Regions from separate parts of the Agrobacterium vacciniicorymbosi genome, predicted to be linked through region 1. Evidence: predicted binding sites of a transcription regulator. Region 1 holds the regulator's gene; each other region holds the start of a gene.

The links. Region 1 encodes PhoB, which activates phosphate uptake and scavenging genes when phosphate is short. Its sites were predicted from a motif close to TGTCATNNANCTGTCAT; they were not measured.
Region 2: the regulator PhoB is predicted to act here: its motif matches at 2,374-2,390, upstream of ABUK73_RS04935 (PhoX family protein).
Region 3: the regulator PhoB is predicted to act here: its motif matches at 2,349-2,365, upstream of ABUK73_RS00175 (bifunctional 2',3'-cyclic-nucleotide 2'-phosphodiesterase/3'-nucleotidase).

What each region holds. Positions count from the first base shown of each region.
Region 1 covers NZ_JBETMF010000004.1:136,908-141,013, reverse strand. Annotated here, with positions in the region: gene ABUK73_RS08335 (GcrA family cell cycle regulator) at 1-312, shown strand, start outside; gene ABUK73_RS08330 (DUF6481 family protein) at 837-1,226, opposite strand; gene ABUK73_RS08325 (hypothetical protein) at 1,263-1,484, opposite strand; gene ABUK73_RS08320 (cold-shock protein) at 1,709-1,918, opposite strand; gene ABUK73_RS08315 (hypothetical protein) at 2,120-2,398, shown strand; gene phoB (phosphate regulon transcriptional regulator PhoB) at 2,443-3,126, opposite strand; gene phoU (phosphate signaling complex protein PhoU) at 3,261-3,977, opposite strand; gene pstB (phosphate ABC transporter ATP-binding protein PstB) at 4,065-4,106, opposite strand, start outside.
Region 2 covers NZ_JBETMF010000002.1:340,615-344,720, forward strand. Annotated here, with positions in the region: gene ABUK73_RS04930 (hypothetical protein) at 115-327, shown strand; gene ABUK73_RS04935 (PhoX family protein) at 403-2,313, opposite strand; gene ABUK73_RS04940 (DUF2147 domain-containing protein) at 2,510-2,848, opposite strand; gene ABUK73_RS04945 (SEL1-like repeat protein) at 3,357-3,623, shown strand; gene ABUK73_RS04950 (NUDIX domain-containing protein) at 3,778-4,106, shown strand, end outside.
Region 3 covers NZ_JBETMF010000001.1:19,948-24,053, forward strand. Annotated here, with positions in the region: gene msrP (protein-methionine-sulfoxide reductase catalytic subunit MsrP) at 1-90, opposite strand, end outside; gene ABUK73_RS00175 (bifunctional 2',3'-cyclic-nucleotide 2'-phosphodiesterase/3'-nucleotidase) at 283-2,271, opposite strand; gene ABUK73_RS00180 (PilZ domain-containing protein) at 2,402-2,737, opposite strand; gene ABUK73_RS00185 (DUF1203 domain-containing protein) at 2,831-3,298, opposite strand; gene ABUK73_RS00190 (DUF4344 domain-containing metallopeptidase) at 3,449-4,106, shown strand, end outside.

The sequences.
Region 1 (4,106 bases):
ACCAACTTTCCAGCCCGCCCGGCAACGGCACGCCCGGCGCCCCGCACTGTTGGCGCCACCGCGCTGAAGGACGATCTGGACATCGATACGGCACAGGTTCTGGAATATGTTCCCGTCAACAATGCCTCGCTACCAACATCGCTGCGCCTGACGCTGACGGAACTGACCGAGCGCACTTGCAAGTGGCCAGTCGGCGACCCGCTGAAGGACGACTTCCATTTCTGCGGCTGCGAAGCTTCCGAGTCCTCGCCTTACTGCAAGTTCCACGCGAAGATGGCTTACCAGCCAGTAAGCGAACGCCGCCGCGCTTAAGGGCGGCAGACATATTGCGAGACATAAGAAAGCGGGTCGACTGGCCCGCTTTTTTCATGCCTGCGATCAAAAGAAGAAGTCAGAGACAACGATCGATGGGATCGACAAACGTCGATTCAGGCGCCGACACCTGCCCATCGCTTTGATAGGTCGAAATTTAACGCCAGTTGCGCGCGCGGCCAAAAGCGATGAAGCTTGCTCTATCTTTCTTGGGATATTGGGCGCGGCTTTTATAGCCTTATGGCGCCATCTGCTCTTACAAACTGCTGAGCTATGCCTGCTTGCAATGAAGCAAGCCCTCCATGGAACGGAAGTTTTGTGACCGGATTTCACGTATGTAGGAAGAGCAATTTTGCAGAACGTTCAGAACGGTTCTGCGAGGCGCAATAGCTGCGCGGAGATGCACTGGCACCTTTGATTGGCGGCTTAACCGCCAATGTTCCCGCAAGCACGAATGACCACAGGTCCATCCTGCCAGATCGCAGCCCTTCATTCGAATGGCTGCTGGATCATGGCAGATAGCTTTAACCCTGGCGGGCCTTGCGGTTGGCATAGCGACGATCGCGCTCGGCCTTGCGGGCGGCTTCATCTTCGATGACGCGGGCGACGCGGTTTTTATCGGCCAGCTTGCGGGCGTCTTCTTCGGCAGTCGCAGCGGCTTCAAGCTCGGCTTCATGCGCCAGCCGTTCCGCTTCGAGGCGGCTCTGCTCTTCGCGCTTCTGCTGCTCGCGCTCGGCACGACGCGCTTCGCGGGCTTCCGCCACGGCGATGCGTTCTGCCTGCTTGGCTTCCCGGTTGGGTTCGGCAGCTTCCTTGGCGGCCTTATAGGCCTGAAGAAGAGCAGCCTTGGCCTCGGCAGCAGCGCTGCGGCGGTCGGTCAGTTCACTGTTTTTAACGTTTTTGTTGTTTCTCAAGTCTCTATTCCAGTTGAGGTGCCGCACCCATCAGGGTCAGGATTTCTTGGTACGCTTTGCGGGTGTCTTGGCAGGTGCCAGGCTGTCTTGCAGTTCCTTGGCAAGGCGCGCTTCACGCAGGCGCTGCGTCTTTTCATCACGCGCCTGGGCAATCGAATTGAGTTCATCAACAGCGTGGCCGCGTGCAAAGAACTGCGACTGCGTTTCACCGAATGCGATTTCCGCCTGCTGGCGAGATTTGCTGTGTGTTTCAGACATGGAATTTCCTTCCTGTCGCATCAGCCGAAATCGGGATCGATTTCCAAAAACGCCGCTGCGGGGTGGATCGAGTGGCCCGGAGCGTTTGCGCCCATGGGCGCGGTGTCCGAAGCCTGTACCGCCGGGCGGCACAAAAAAAGGCCAGGCAACGTGCCTGACCTCGCTTGGTCTCATGCTTTCGACAGTGCCAGTACATCCGTGGTCAAAGGAAAGCGGAGTCCGTATTAAGCAGCCTGGAGATTGCAGGCCGACATTTTGCCCGACTTGTTGTCGCGCTCAAGGTCGTAGCTCAGCTTCTGGCCTTCAACGATTTCGCGCATACCTGCACGCTCTACAGCGGAGATGTGTACGAATGCGTCTGTGCCGCCGTTGTCTGGCTGAATGAAGCCGAAGCCCTTGGTGGAGTTAAACCATTTTACTGTGCCTGTGGTCATAATGAACCCTTTCAAAGCATAAGTTATAGATCACAGAACTGACGCCCTGTGTGCGAGTATAGCGATTTTTTTGAAGGAAAGGGTTAGTTCAAAACGCGGTGCTAATCGCGCGGCAACCAAAGCTCAGCAAGCAAAATATCGATAAACCAGTGATAGAGGGTTATGGCCGGATAGTCAAACTTTAAATTTCAGATCATTGAAATGAGCGTTTATCTTGCAACGCAGCAGCCTCTTCAGAAATATAATAATCCGTGCTGGATTTTCAATTTTGAAAATGTACCTGCCCTTTGTTTTTACTCAGGAAAACTGCGCGGCAAGCGGATATCCCCGCTTCCCCTTTCCATCCGCAACTTCTGGCGCAAACCAGTTCAAAGGAGTCAAAAATATATCTTCGTTACCGGCTGGAGATGGCTCCCCTTCTCGTACCTATTCCTGCCTAAGCTGCGCAAAAATACAAAACGCGCGCTGTTGACCCGGTGAGGCAATAGCGCGCGTTGTGCGAAATATCAGTGGTGGAGCGCCTGTCAGGCTTCCATGGAATAACCCGCGCCGCGAACGGTGCGGATTACATCCTGCATGTTGGAGAAGTTGAGCGCCTTGCGCAGGCGGCCGACATGGACGTCTACGGTGCGTTCGTCCACATAGATATCGTGACCCCAGACGCCGTCGAGAAGTTGCGAGCGGGAGAAGACGCGGCCCGGCGAGACCATCAGGAACTCCAGAAGGCGGAATTCGGTTGGCCCGAGGCGCACTTCGCGGGTCTTGCGGTGGACGCGGTGCGTTTCGCGATCCAGCTCGATATCACCGCATTTCAGAACAGACGACAGAACCTCCGGGCGGGCGCGGCGCAGCATGGCTTTGACGCGCGCCATCAGTTCCGGGGTGGAGAATGGCTTGACCACATAGTCGTCAGCACCCGTGGCCAGTCCGCGCACCCGCTCGCTTTCCTCACCGCGTGCCGTCAACATGATGATTGGCAGACGCTCGGTCTCGGGGCGCATTCTCAGGCGACGGCACAGTTCGATGCCGGAAACGCCCGGCAGCATCCAGTCCAGGATCAGCAGATCCGGCGTGCGCTCCTGCAGGCGGATTTCCGCCTCGTCGCCACGGGGAATGGTGTCGACATCGTAACCTTCGGATTCCAGATTGTAACGAAGAAGAACGCTCAAAGCCTCTTCATCTTCGACAACTGCGATTTTCGGCACCATAGGCTTGGGACTCCGCCAGTCTTACCAGAGCGCCATGCGTTCATTTGGACGCATCACGGACGCTCTGGCCTGTTGATCTACACACCGGCATTCCAAACATCGTTTCCGATCCAAGGGCGCCGATGCTGTAAAACTTACTCGGTTACTGCACCGAGCGTGTTGGAACTATCGTCCTTCGGACGCTCACCTTCCGGCTGGCTGCCGGTGGCCATGTAATAGATGGTTTCCGCGATGTTGGTCGCATGGTCGCCGACGCGCTCGATGTTCTTTGCGCAGAACAGCAGATGCGTGCAGGTCGTGATGTTGCGCGGATCTTCCATCATGTAGGTCAAAAGCTCGCGGAACAGCGAGGTATACATGGCGTCGATCTCTTCGTCGCGCTCGCGGATGGCCTGTGCCTTTTCTGCGGAGCGCGTGGAATAGACGTCCAGCACTTCCTTCAGCTGCACCAGCGCCAGTTCCGACAGGTGCTCCAGTCCACGGGCCAGCTTGCGCGGAACGCCAGTGCCGGCAACGGCGATGACGCGCTTGGCAGTATTTTTGCCAAGATCGCCGACGCGCTCCAGATCGGCAGCGATGCGCAGCGAACCGATGATTTCACGCAGGTCGGACGCCATGGGCTGACGCTTGGCGATGGTCACGATGGCCTTGTCGCCGATCTCGCGCTCGGCATGATCGAGGATCGTATCGTCAGAGATGACCTTCTGGGCCAGCGCTGCATCCGAGTTGACCAGAGCGCGCACCGCATCGGCGCACATCTGTTCAGCCAGACCACCCATTTCGGCGATGCGGCGGGTGAGGAACTTCAGTTCATCATCATAGGCGGACATAATATGGGAATGTGTCGGCATGTTCGAAGTCTCCAGTTTCGATGCACTGGCCCGCAAGCCCGACCGGGCTCAAGCGGTGCCATGCGAAGGGTTTGAACCAGCGTCAGATCAGCCGAAGCGACCCATGATGTAGTCCTGCGTGCGCTGGTC
Region 2 (4,106 bases), on a different contig from region 1:
CCGGGTCTGGCTCCTGCTACAGAGGCTCTCATGCGCATATATTGCGACGGAGTTGGCATGGGTCGACATTCATATGCGTAAGGAAATAGCGTGAAAATTATAAGAGTTCTGACGATGGTCGTGATCTTCGCCGTCGTGATCTTCGGTTACCGCTGGTATAGCTACGTCACCAACACCGAGAGCCCGTACAATGAAGTCGGCATCGAGCTGAACAGCCGCATGCCAGCGCCAATCAGAAAATGGGGCTGTGACAAGCTGCACCAGACCTTCGCCAATGTCCTGCCGCCTTATGGCTGCCAGGCTGGTGACGGCACGCAGTGGCTCTGACGGGTCTTTAAAGTCCTGAAGCAGAATCAAAAAGGCGCCGCATGAACGGCGCCTTTCTTATGTCTGGCGTAGCAATCAGCCGATCATGGCGTTGTCGTCGCGCTTGACGGCGATGAGGGCCGAGCGGGGCAGCTTGCCTTCGCCATCCGGGAAGGGGGCGTCGGGGTGCTGGATACCGACGAAGTGGGTACGCTTGTCGGCAGACCATGTCTGGCCTGTGACTTCCGCGCCCTTCGGTGCCGTCAGGAAGCGCTCGATGCGGCCTGTGACGGGGTCGCCTGCCAGCATCTGGTTGTTGCCCTGTCCGGCATACTGACCGTCATTGCTGTCTTCGCCGTCTGTCTGGATCCACAGAAGGCCAGTCGAATCGAACATCATGCCATCTGGCGAGTTGAACATGTTGCCGGAGTTGATGTTGGAGGAACCTGCATAGGCATCCTTGTGAACATCCGGGTTGCCAGCCATGCAGAACAGGTCCCACTTGAACTTGGCATCCGCGTGATCGTCGTTCTCAGGATACCAGCGCACGATCTGGCCGTATTCGTTCTTTTCGCGCGGGTTTGCGGCGTTGAGCGGCATGGCATCGCCACCGCCATTGGTGCGCAGCTTGCCGTCCTTCATTTCGCCACGGCGGCTGTTGTTGGTCAACGCGCAATAGGCTTCAATGGCCACGGGGTTGATGGCGACCCATTCCGGGCGGTCCATGGTGGTGGCGCCCACCTTGGAAGCGGCCTGACGGGTGAAGACGCAAATCTCATCCATCTTCATGCCGGTCGATTCTGGCGTCAGCGCAACCCATTCGCCATTGCCGTCGTCGGTGAACTTGGCAACGTAGAGCGTGCCTTCGTCCAGCAGCTTGGACGTATCGCCACCCGGCACGTAGATGCCGTTGGAGATGTACTTGTAGAGGAACTCGCCACGCTCGTCGTCGCCCATATAGACGACCACACGACCATCGCGCGCGATGACGACGGCGGCATTTTCATGCTTGATGCGGCCAAGCGCTGTGCGCTTGATCGGTGTGGAGGATGCGTTGGACGGATCGATCTCCACGACGTAACCGGCACGGCGTGGCTCGTTGGGGTGCTTGGAGACATCGAAGCGCTCATCGAAAAGCTCGTAGCCGTAACGGGTTTCGGCAGCGATACCGTAACGCTTGTAGTCGTCTGGCATTTTGAAAGCGGCATCGGTGGAGCCGAAATAGCCGTTGAAGTTTTCTTCGCAGGTGAGGTATGTGCCCCACGGCGTGCGGCCCGCGCCGCAATTGTTGAAGGTGCCGAGACAGTCGATACCGTTCGCATCGGTCTTGGTCTTGACCAGTTCGGAGCCAGCAGCAGGGCCGGACAGCTTCATTGGTGTGTTGTGGTGAATACGGCGGTTGAACGGGCTGCCGACGACGATCTGCCAGCCATCATTGCCTTCTGCCACTTCCATGACGGTGACGCCCTGCATGTGCTGGAGGATTTTGACTTCGTCCAGATTGGCAGGCATGCCCTTTTCACGGTGGGGCAGGTTGGTTTCGTTGTTCACATATTCATGGTTGACGGCAATCAGCTGATGGCTGCCGACCACGAAAAGCTCCATGCCATCGGTGTTTTCGCCGAAAACCTTGTCGGAGTTCTCAAGGCTGACACCCTTGACCGGGTCGATATCTGACACGTTGGGAAATAGCGGCTGGCCCCACTTGGCAACAGGCTTCCAGCTGTAACCCTCAGGCACATGGATGGTGTTGTCAGTGGTGGCAGCGATAGGCTTGAACGGAAAGCGCGAGGCTGCTTCCTGCGCCTGTGCAGATGTGGACGATGCCAGATTACCGAGCGTGCCCAGAGCGGCAGCCGCAGAACCGAATGCCAGAACGCCACTAAGGAAACCGCGACGCGAAATCGCCGATTCCACCACGCGGTCGAAATCCGTCACAGCCGGTGGCGGGTTCTGCAATTCGTCCCACTCATCCCAGCTCAGCTTGCTCGTGTCGATCTTTGTCATAGCGCTCTCCATCCGCTCGTAGTTTGGAACAATTCCAGACAGGGCAACTAAAGAGGGTTTATTACAGCGATATGACGGAGAAAATTCGATTTAACGCATATATTACAACTAAAAGTAATTGTTAGATGGGAGTCAAAACAAATACAGGCGGGGTTGAGCCCGCCTGCAAACATGCGCTTAGTCCATGTCGTGTTGATTACAGACGCGACCATGTCTGGGACTTGCACAGCACCTTCAGCACGCAGCCCTTCATGCTGAGCGAGCTGCCGGAAACGGTGCCGGTGCCGGAATAGGTCTTATCATTGGCAGGGTCGGTGATTTCGCCGGAATAGCTGTTGCCGGTGCCGCTCATCTTGCCGATCTGCTTTCCAGCGTGCTTGCCGGTTTTCAGCGTGACGCAAAAGGCGGAGCCGCAGGGGGCGATGACGGCGGTCTCGCCGCTGGCGGTTTTCCAGTTGCCTTCGATAGCTTCTGCGGCAAAGGCGCTGCTGCCCATCAAAAATGCAGAAACGGCAAGTATCAACGTTCTCTTCATATGGACCTCCCAATCCAGCTTTGGCTTACCCGTGCAATCATTAAGGGTTCAGCGCTCGCAACTCCTCATGCGAATGCGCAGATTTATAGTTGACGTGGACGTAAAAGGAAATATGGGCTGCGGCGAAATTCGGCGCTTTTTCACGCCTTTGCGCCGCGAAAAATCATCCATCGAAAAATGTCGAGTTGGGACGTGGTTACGAAAGGGTTGAATTTCATCCGTAAACTTTTCGTAAAATTGTCCGCAAAGTCCTTAATTTCCGGGCCTTGTGATATTTAACAAAAACCCAACTTTACCAATCGTTTGGACTTTGTTTGTCCCCTATTAATCATGGATTTTAAGCGCCCGTTGAAGCCCGTTTGGCATAGTGGGGACATCGAAAGAGCAGGGAAAACCTGCCGACGGAAAAGGCCAGAACAAGCCGCAGAAGACGGTAAGGCCTTCAAACCGGAAAGCTCCCGCAGAGGAGCCAAGACAGAGAGAAAACGGGCAAACAGGATAAAGAAAAATGGCACGCTTTGAAGTTCGCGATATCGAAATGGCAGTCGCCGGTGGCCAAAGCCGCGCGGACGTCTTCTGCAACCTCGGCCTGATCTACGCGACAGGCCGCGGCTGCCCGGTGGACCTCATTGCTGCCCACAAATGGCTCAACATCGCCGCTATCAAGGGTTCGGAACGGGCAGCTTCGCTGCGCGCCGATCTGGCCCGCAACATGAACAAGGCAGACCTCGCAACGGCACTGCGCGCCGCCCGCGACTGGATGACCACACACTAACAATCGAGCACCGGACCAACCGGCGCCAGATAAAAAGACAGAGCGGTTAAAAGACCGCCATTCTCACCGGCAGGTTTCCTCCAGTCCCGGCCGGATACAAAAAGAATACTCCCGAAAAGGGACAGCTCAGATCCACGCTGAAAAACATCAAACCGTGACCGGCAGAAACAAGGCCGGCACGGTTTTTTTGTTTTGTCAGAATGTGATCTTAAACCGCGATTATGTTGCTGGCAGTCTATTAATGGGCATCGGCTTATCCATGGCATCCTACATCGCGGCAATTCGGGACAAAATCGGCGCTGAGCTTTTGATCGTGCCGTCAGTTGCAGCCGTCATCCACGATGACGAGGGGCGCATATTGCTTCAGGGAAAGGCATCGGGTGAGGCGTGGAGCCTGCCCGCAGGCGCAATTGAACCGGGTGAAACGCCGCGGCAGGCTATCATCCGGGAAGTCAGAGAGGAAACTGGCTTCGAGGTGAGTGT
Region 3 (4,106 bases), on a different contig from region 1:
TGCGGTTCCGAGAAAATTGCGCCGGGACATGTAGACGTCGCGCGGGGTGATTTCGGCAGACGAAATGCGGGGCGGGCGGTAGGCGGGCATGGAAACCTCCTGAGAAGCCAATCAGCGATATTGCTATCCAATACCCAGTACGTTGGCTCGTAAGATATGTTTCACATTACGAGAAAAAAATTGAAATGGAGCATTCGCGGAAAACAATTTTACGAGAACGATATGCAAATTCGCAGAAAAAGATGAGGCGCACGATTGAATGTGCGCCTCATGATATCAGCCTCAGAGGATCAGGCGGAACTTGGCGAAGCCCTCGGCTCCATCGCCAGCTTCCTCGATCTTTGCGCCCTTGACGTCCTTGGCGTATTGGCGTGCCTTCGGGCCGGTTTCGAACACGGCTGTCGTGTTGGCCACTGGTGCAAAGGACCAGTTGTCGTCGGCAGACGGATTGATCGTGCCCTGCGCGATGATGTAGCGCACGATGACATCGCGGTTTGTGTCCGGCGCAACGAAGATGATCTTGTCGGACGCGATACCGGGGAACTTGCCTCCACCGCTGGCGCGGTAATTGTTCGTTGCCACCACGAATTTCTGTGCCGGATCGATAGGTTTACCGCCGAACTGAAGGTTGACGATACGGTTGCTTTCCGGCGTGACGGCCTTGCCATCCTTATCGAACTTGGCCGGTTTGGAGATGTCGATCTGGTAGGTCACGCCGTCGATGACATCGTAATTGTAGGACGGGAAATCGTTGTTCAGCAGCGGCGCGTCCTTTGCACCAGCCTCGACCGTGTTGAACATGCCTGCCGACATTTCCAGCCAGTCCTTGACCTGCGCGCCTGTGATCAGCACGGCCTGCACCGTGTTGGGGTAGAGGTAGAGGTCGGCGACGTTCTTGATGGCGATGTCACCGGCGGGGACATCGGTGTAATAATCCGAGCCACCACGACCACCAGCCTTGAAGGGAGCGGCGGCAGACAGAACCGGCAGATCCTTATACTGGCCTTCCTTCAGCATGTCCTTGATGTACCAGGTCTGGGCATTGGACACGATCTGCACGGATGGATCATCCGCGACCAGCGCGAAATAGGAATAGAGCGGCGCAGATGTCTTGCCCACGGGGCGGCGAACATAGGCGAGGGTGGCTTCGTGATCGGTCTTGGCGGCGGCGATGATTTCCGGCTTGTCCTTCACGTCGGCCACGATCTTGCGGTTATCGTCGCGGTGATAGATCGGGCGGGCTTCGGTGGTAAAGTCCACGATCTTCCAGTTCTTGCCATCCTTTTCCAGCAGCAGGTCAATGAGGCCCATATGCGAGCCCCAGAAACCGGCCATGACGGCTGGCTTGCCCATCAGCGTGCCCTTGACCGGATCGGCACCTTCAATGCCATCCCATGTCTTAGGGCCGGGGAAGACGAGATGCTGGTGGCCTGTGAAGACGGCATCGATGCCTTGAACGCCAGCGAGATATAGCGAGGCATTTTCCATGCGGTCGCTCTGGCCCTTGCCTTCGATACCGGAATGCGACAGCGCGATGATGATATCAGCACCCTGTTCCTTCATCACGGGCACCCAGGCCTTGGCGGCATCGACGATATCGCGGGTCTGTGCTTTGCCTTCAAGGTTCTTGGCATCCCACATCATGATCTGCGGTGGTACGAAGCCGATGATGCCGACCTTGACCGGGCTGGTCGCGCCGGAGCCGTCCTTGATCTGCTTTTCAAGGATCACATAGGGCTTGAAGAAAAGGTCGTCCTGCTTGGGGTCGGAAGCAAGCTGGCCCTTGGTCAGGTTGGCACAAACGTAGGGGAAGCCAGCACCGCCCAGTGTGTTGAACATAAAATCGAGCCCATAATTGAACTCGTGGTTACCCAGCGTGCCGCAATCATAACCCAGCACATTCATGGCATTGATGACCGGGTGCTTGTCACCCGCCTTCATGCCCCGCTCATAGGCAATGTAATCGCCCAGCGGGTTGCCCTGAAGGAAGTCGCCATTGTCTACCAGCATGGAGTTGCCGGCTTCGGCACGAATGCTGTCGATGATGGAGGCGGTGCGGGCCAGACCCAGCGTGTCGTTCGGCTTATCGGCGTAATAATCATAAGGGAAAACGTGGACGTGAATATCCGTCGTTTCCATGATGCGCAGATGCGCCTGGTTGCCCTGCGCACGCGCCGCAAACGGGTGAAGCATGACAAGGGCCGAAGAGGCGGCAATGCCTCCCAGCAGGGAACGTCGCGTGATGGGATGAAGGCCGATAAGCGAAGACATGGAAGCTCCTCGAATGAGTTCAGGCTGCATGGGAAGGCGGCAGCGTAAAACGAATAATCGAGGAGTCCATCATCAAAATGACAGCCATGTGACTTGTCCCGGATTTTTAAACCATCCGGTAAATTTCATTTCATCCAGCCAGCGTCGGCTTCACATCCGCATGGAAGAAACGGAAGTAGGAGGAAAGCTGGGCCAGCGTGTTGGTGGAAAGCTGCAATTGCAGGCCAAGCCTGTTCATGTGCTGCCACTGCACCGTGCCTTCGATGAAGCCGAGGTCTTCGCTCTGCACCTTGACCCGGCTTCCCTTGGCCGCGGCGAATGCGCCTTCCAGTTCCAGCGCCATGCCGGTAGCCGAAAGATCGACCACACGGCCTTTCACCGATTGATTGAAATACTGCACTGTTCCATAAATGCGTGTCTTGCTGCGGCCCGCGCCGCGATTCTGCATGGTCAGATTGCCGGTCATCTTCATAATTCCCGATTTATCACTGTCCCAAAATCGCACGAAAAATTTGCGGGCCGCTTATCTTATTCGGTAAAATTAAGCGCAACTGCGTATTCAGGCGCGATCTATGCGGCATTGGTAGCAATTGTTGCGGGCGGAGCGGACGTGAACATAGGCGATGTCATCCCGCCCCAGCAGCTCCTTTGCCCGGTCTGCAATCTCACCCGTCGCAGTCACGGCACCCGTACCGTAGACGATTCGATCAATATGGCTGTAGCCGCGCACGATATAGTCGGGACTGTCCAGCATCGGCGGCAATATGTCGTCTGCGGCAGGGGGCTCGCAGGCTTCGGCATGAATGAAAATAGGTCCGGTTTCCGCAAAGGGTTGCAGGTGCGGGAAGGGGCGATAGGCCAGTAGAAGCATGGCCTCGCCATCCTTTATCTGCCCAAGGCAAACACGGCAGGGATAGGTGCCGACGGCAATCGATGGTTCGGGATTCTGCCCGTTGGCATCCGGCTTTCCATTGCGAAAGGCTTCGGCCTCACTGGCGGCCATGGCGGTAAAAACGATCTCGGTCATAACGGCTCCTTTGCGTTGCTAGTTTGTCGCTATGCTCTTCAAAGAGTCGTGTATCCACCCGTTTCTTGCCTCTGGAGGCAACCAGCCCATTGCTTGTGCCGTTTACTTTCGCAATCAATCATACGTCCTCGTTTTAGAAAGTTGACGTCCATGCTGCGCAGGTTGATGACCGCTTCTCTGGTCACCGTTTTTTCGTTCATCTCACCTGCCGCCCATGCGCAAACAGCACCCGCGCTGGATGATCTTTCGGACGAGCAATTGCAGCAGACGGTGAATTTCGTCATCGGTAACGCAATTTTCAGCCTCTACCACGAAGCATCCCGCATGCTGATTTCCGATCTGGCGCTGCCCGAGCCGGGAGCGGGCAAGGACGCCGCCGATCAGCTGGCCGGGACGATGATGCTAGAAGCGAACGAGGAATGGCTGGACACGGCCATCGTCAACGCAACCGACAGCTGGTATCTGGCCCGCTCGGCTCAGGCCTTGCCGGACCACAATTCCCCGCTTTATTCGACGCTGGTGCCTAACCCCGCGCGTGACCGGCAGATGGCCTGCCTGATGGTCGGCAAGGATGCCGGTGGCTATGGCGATCTGGCCGATATGATGGGTCTGCCCAAGGATGACTGGAAGGCCTGTGAAACGGCTTACCCGCAAACCGTCAGCCACTGGAACGAGGTGCTGAAACCTTATGTGGCCAAGGCCGGTGCAACCAAATTCATCGCCCGCTATGAGCCGGTGCGCGATCCGTTTCTGGATATCTACGCCACCATCGTCAAGGAATCCAAAGTTCTCGATCTGATTGCCCGCA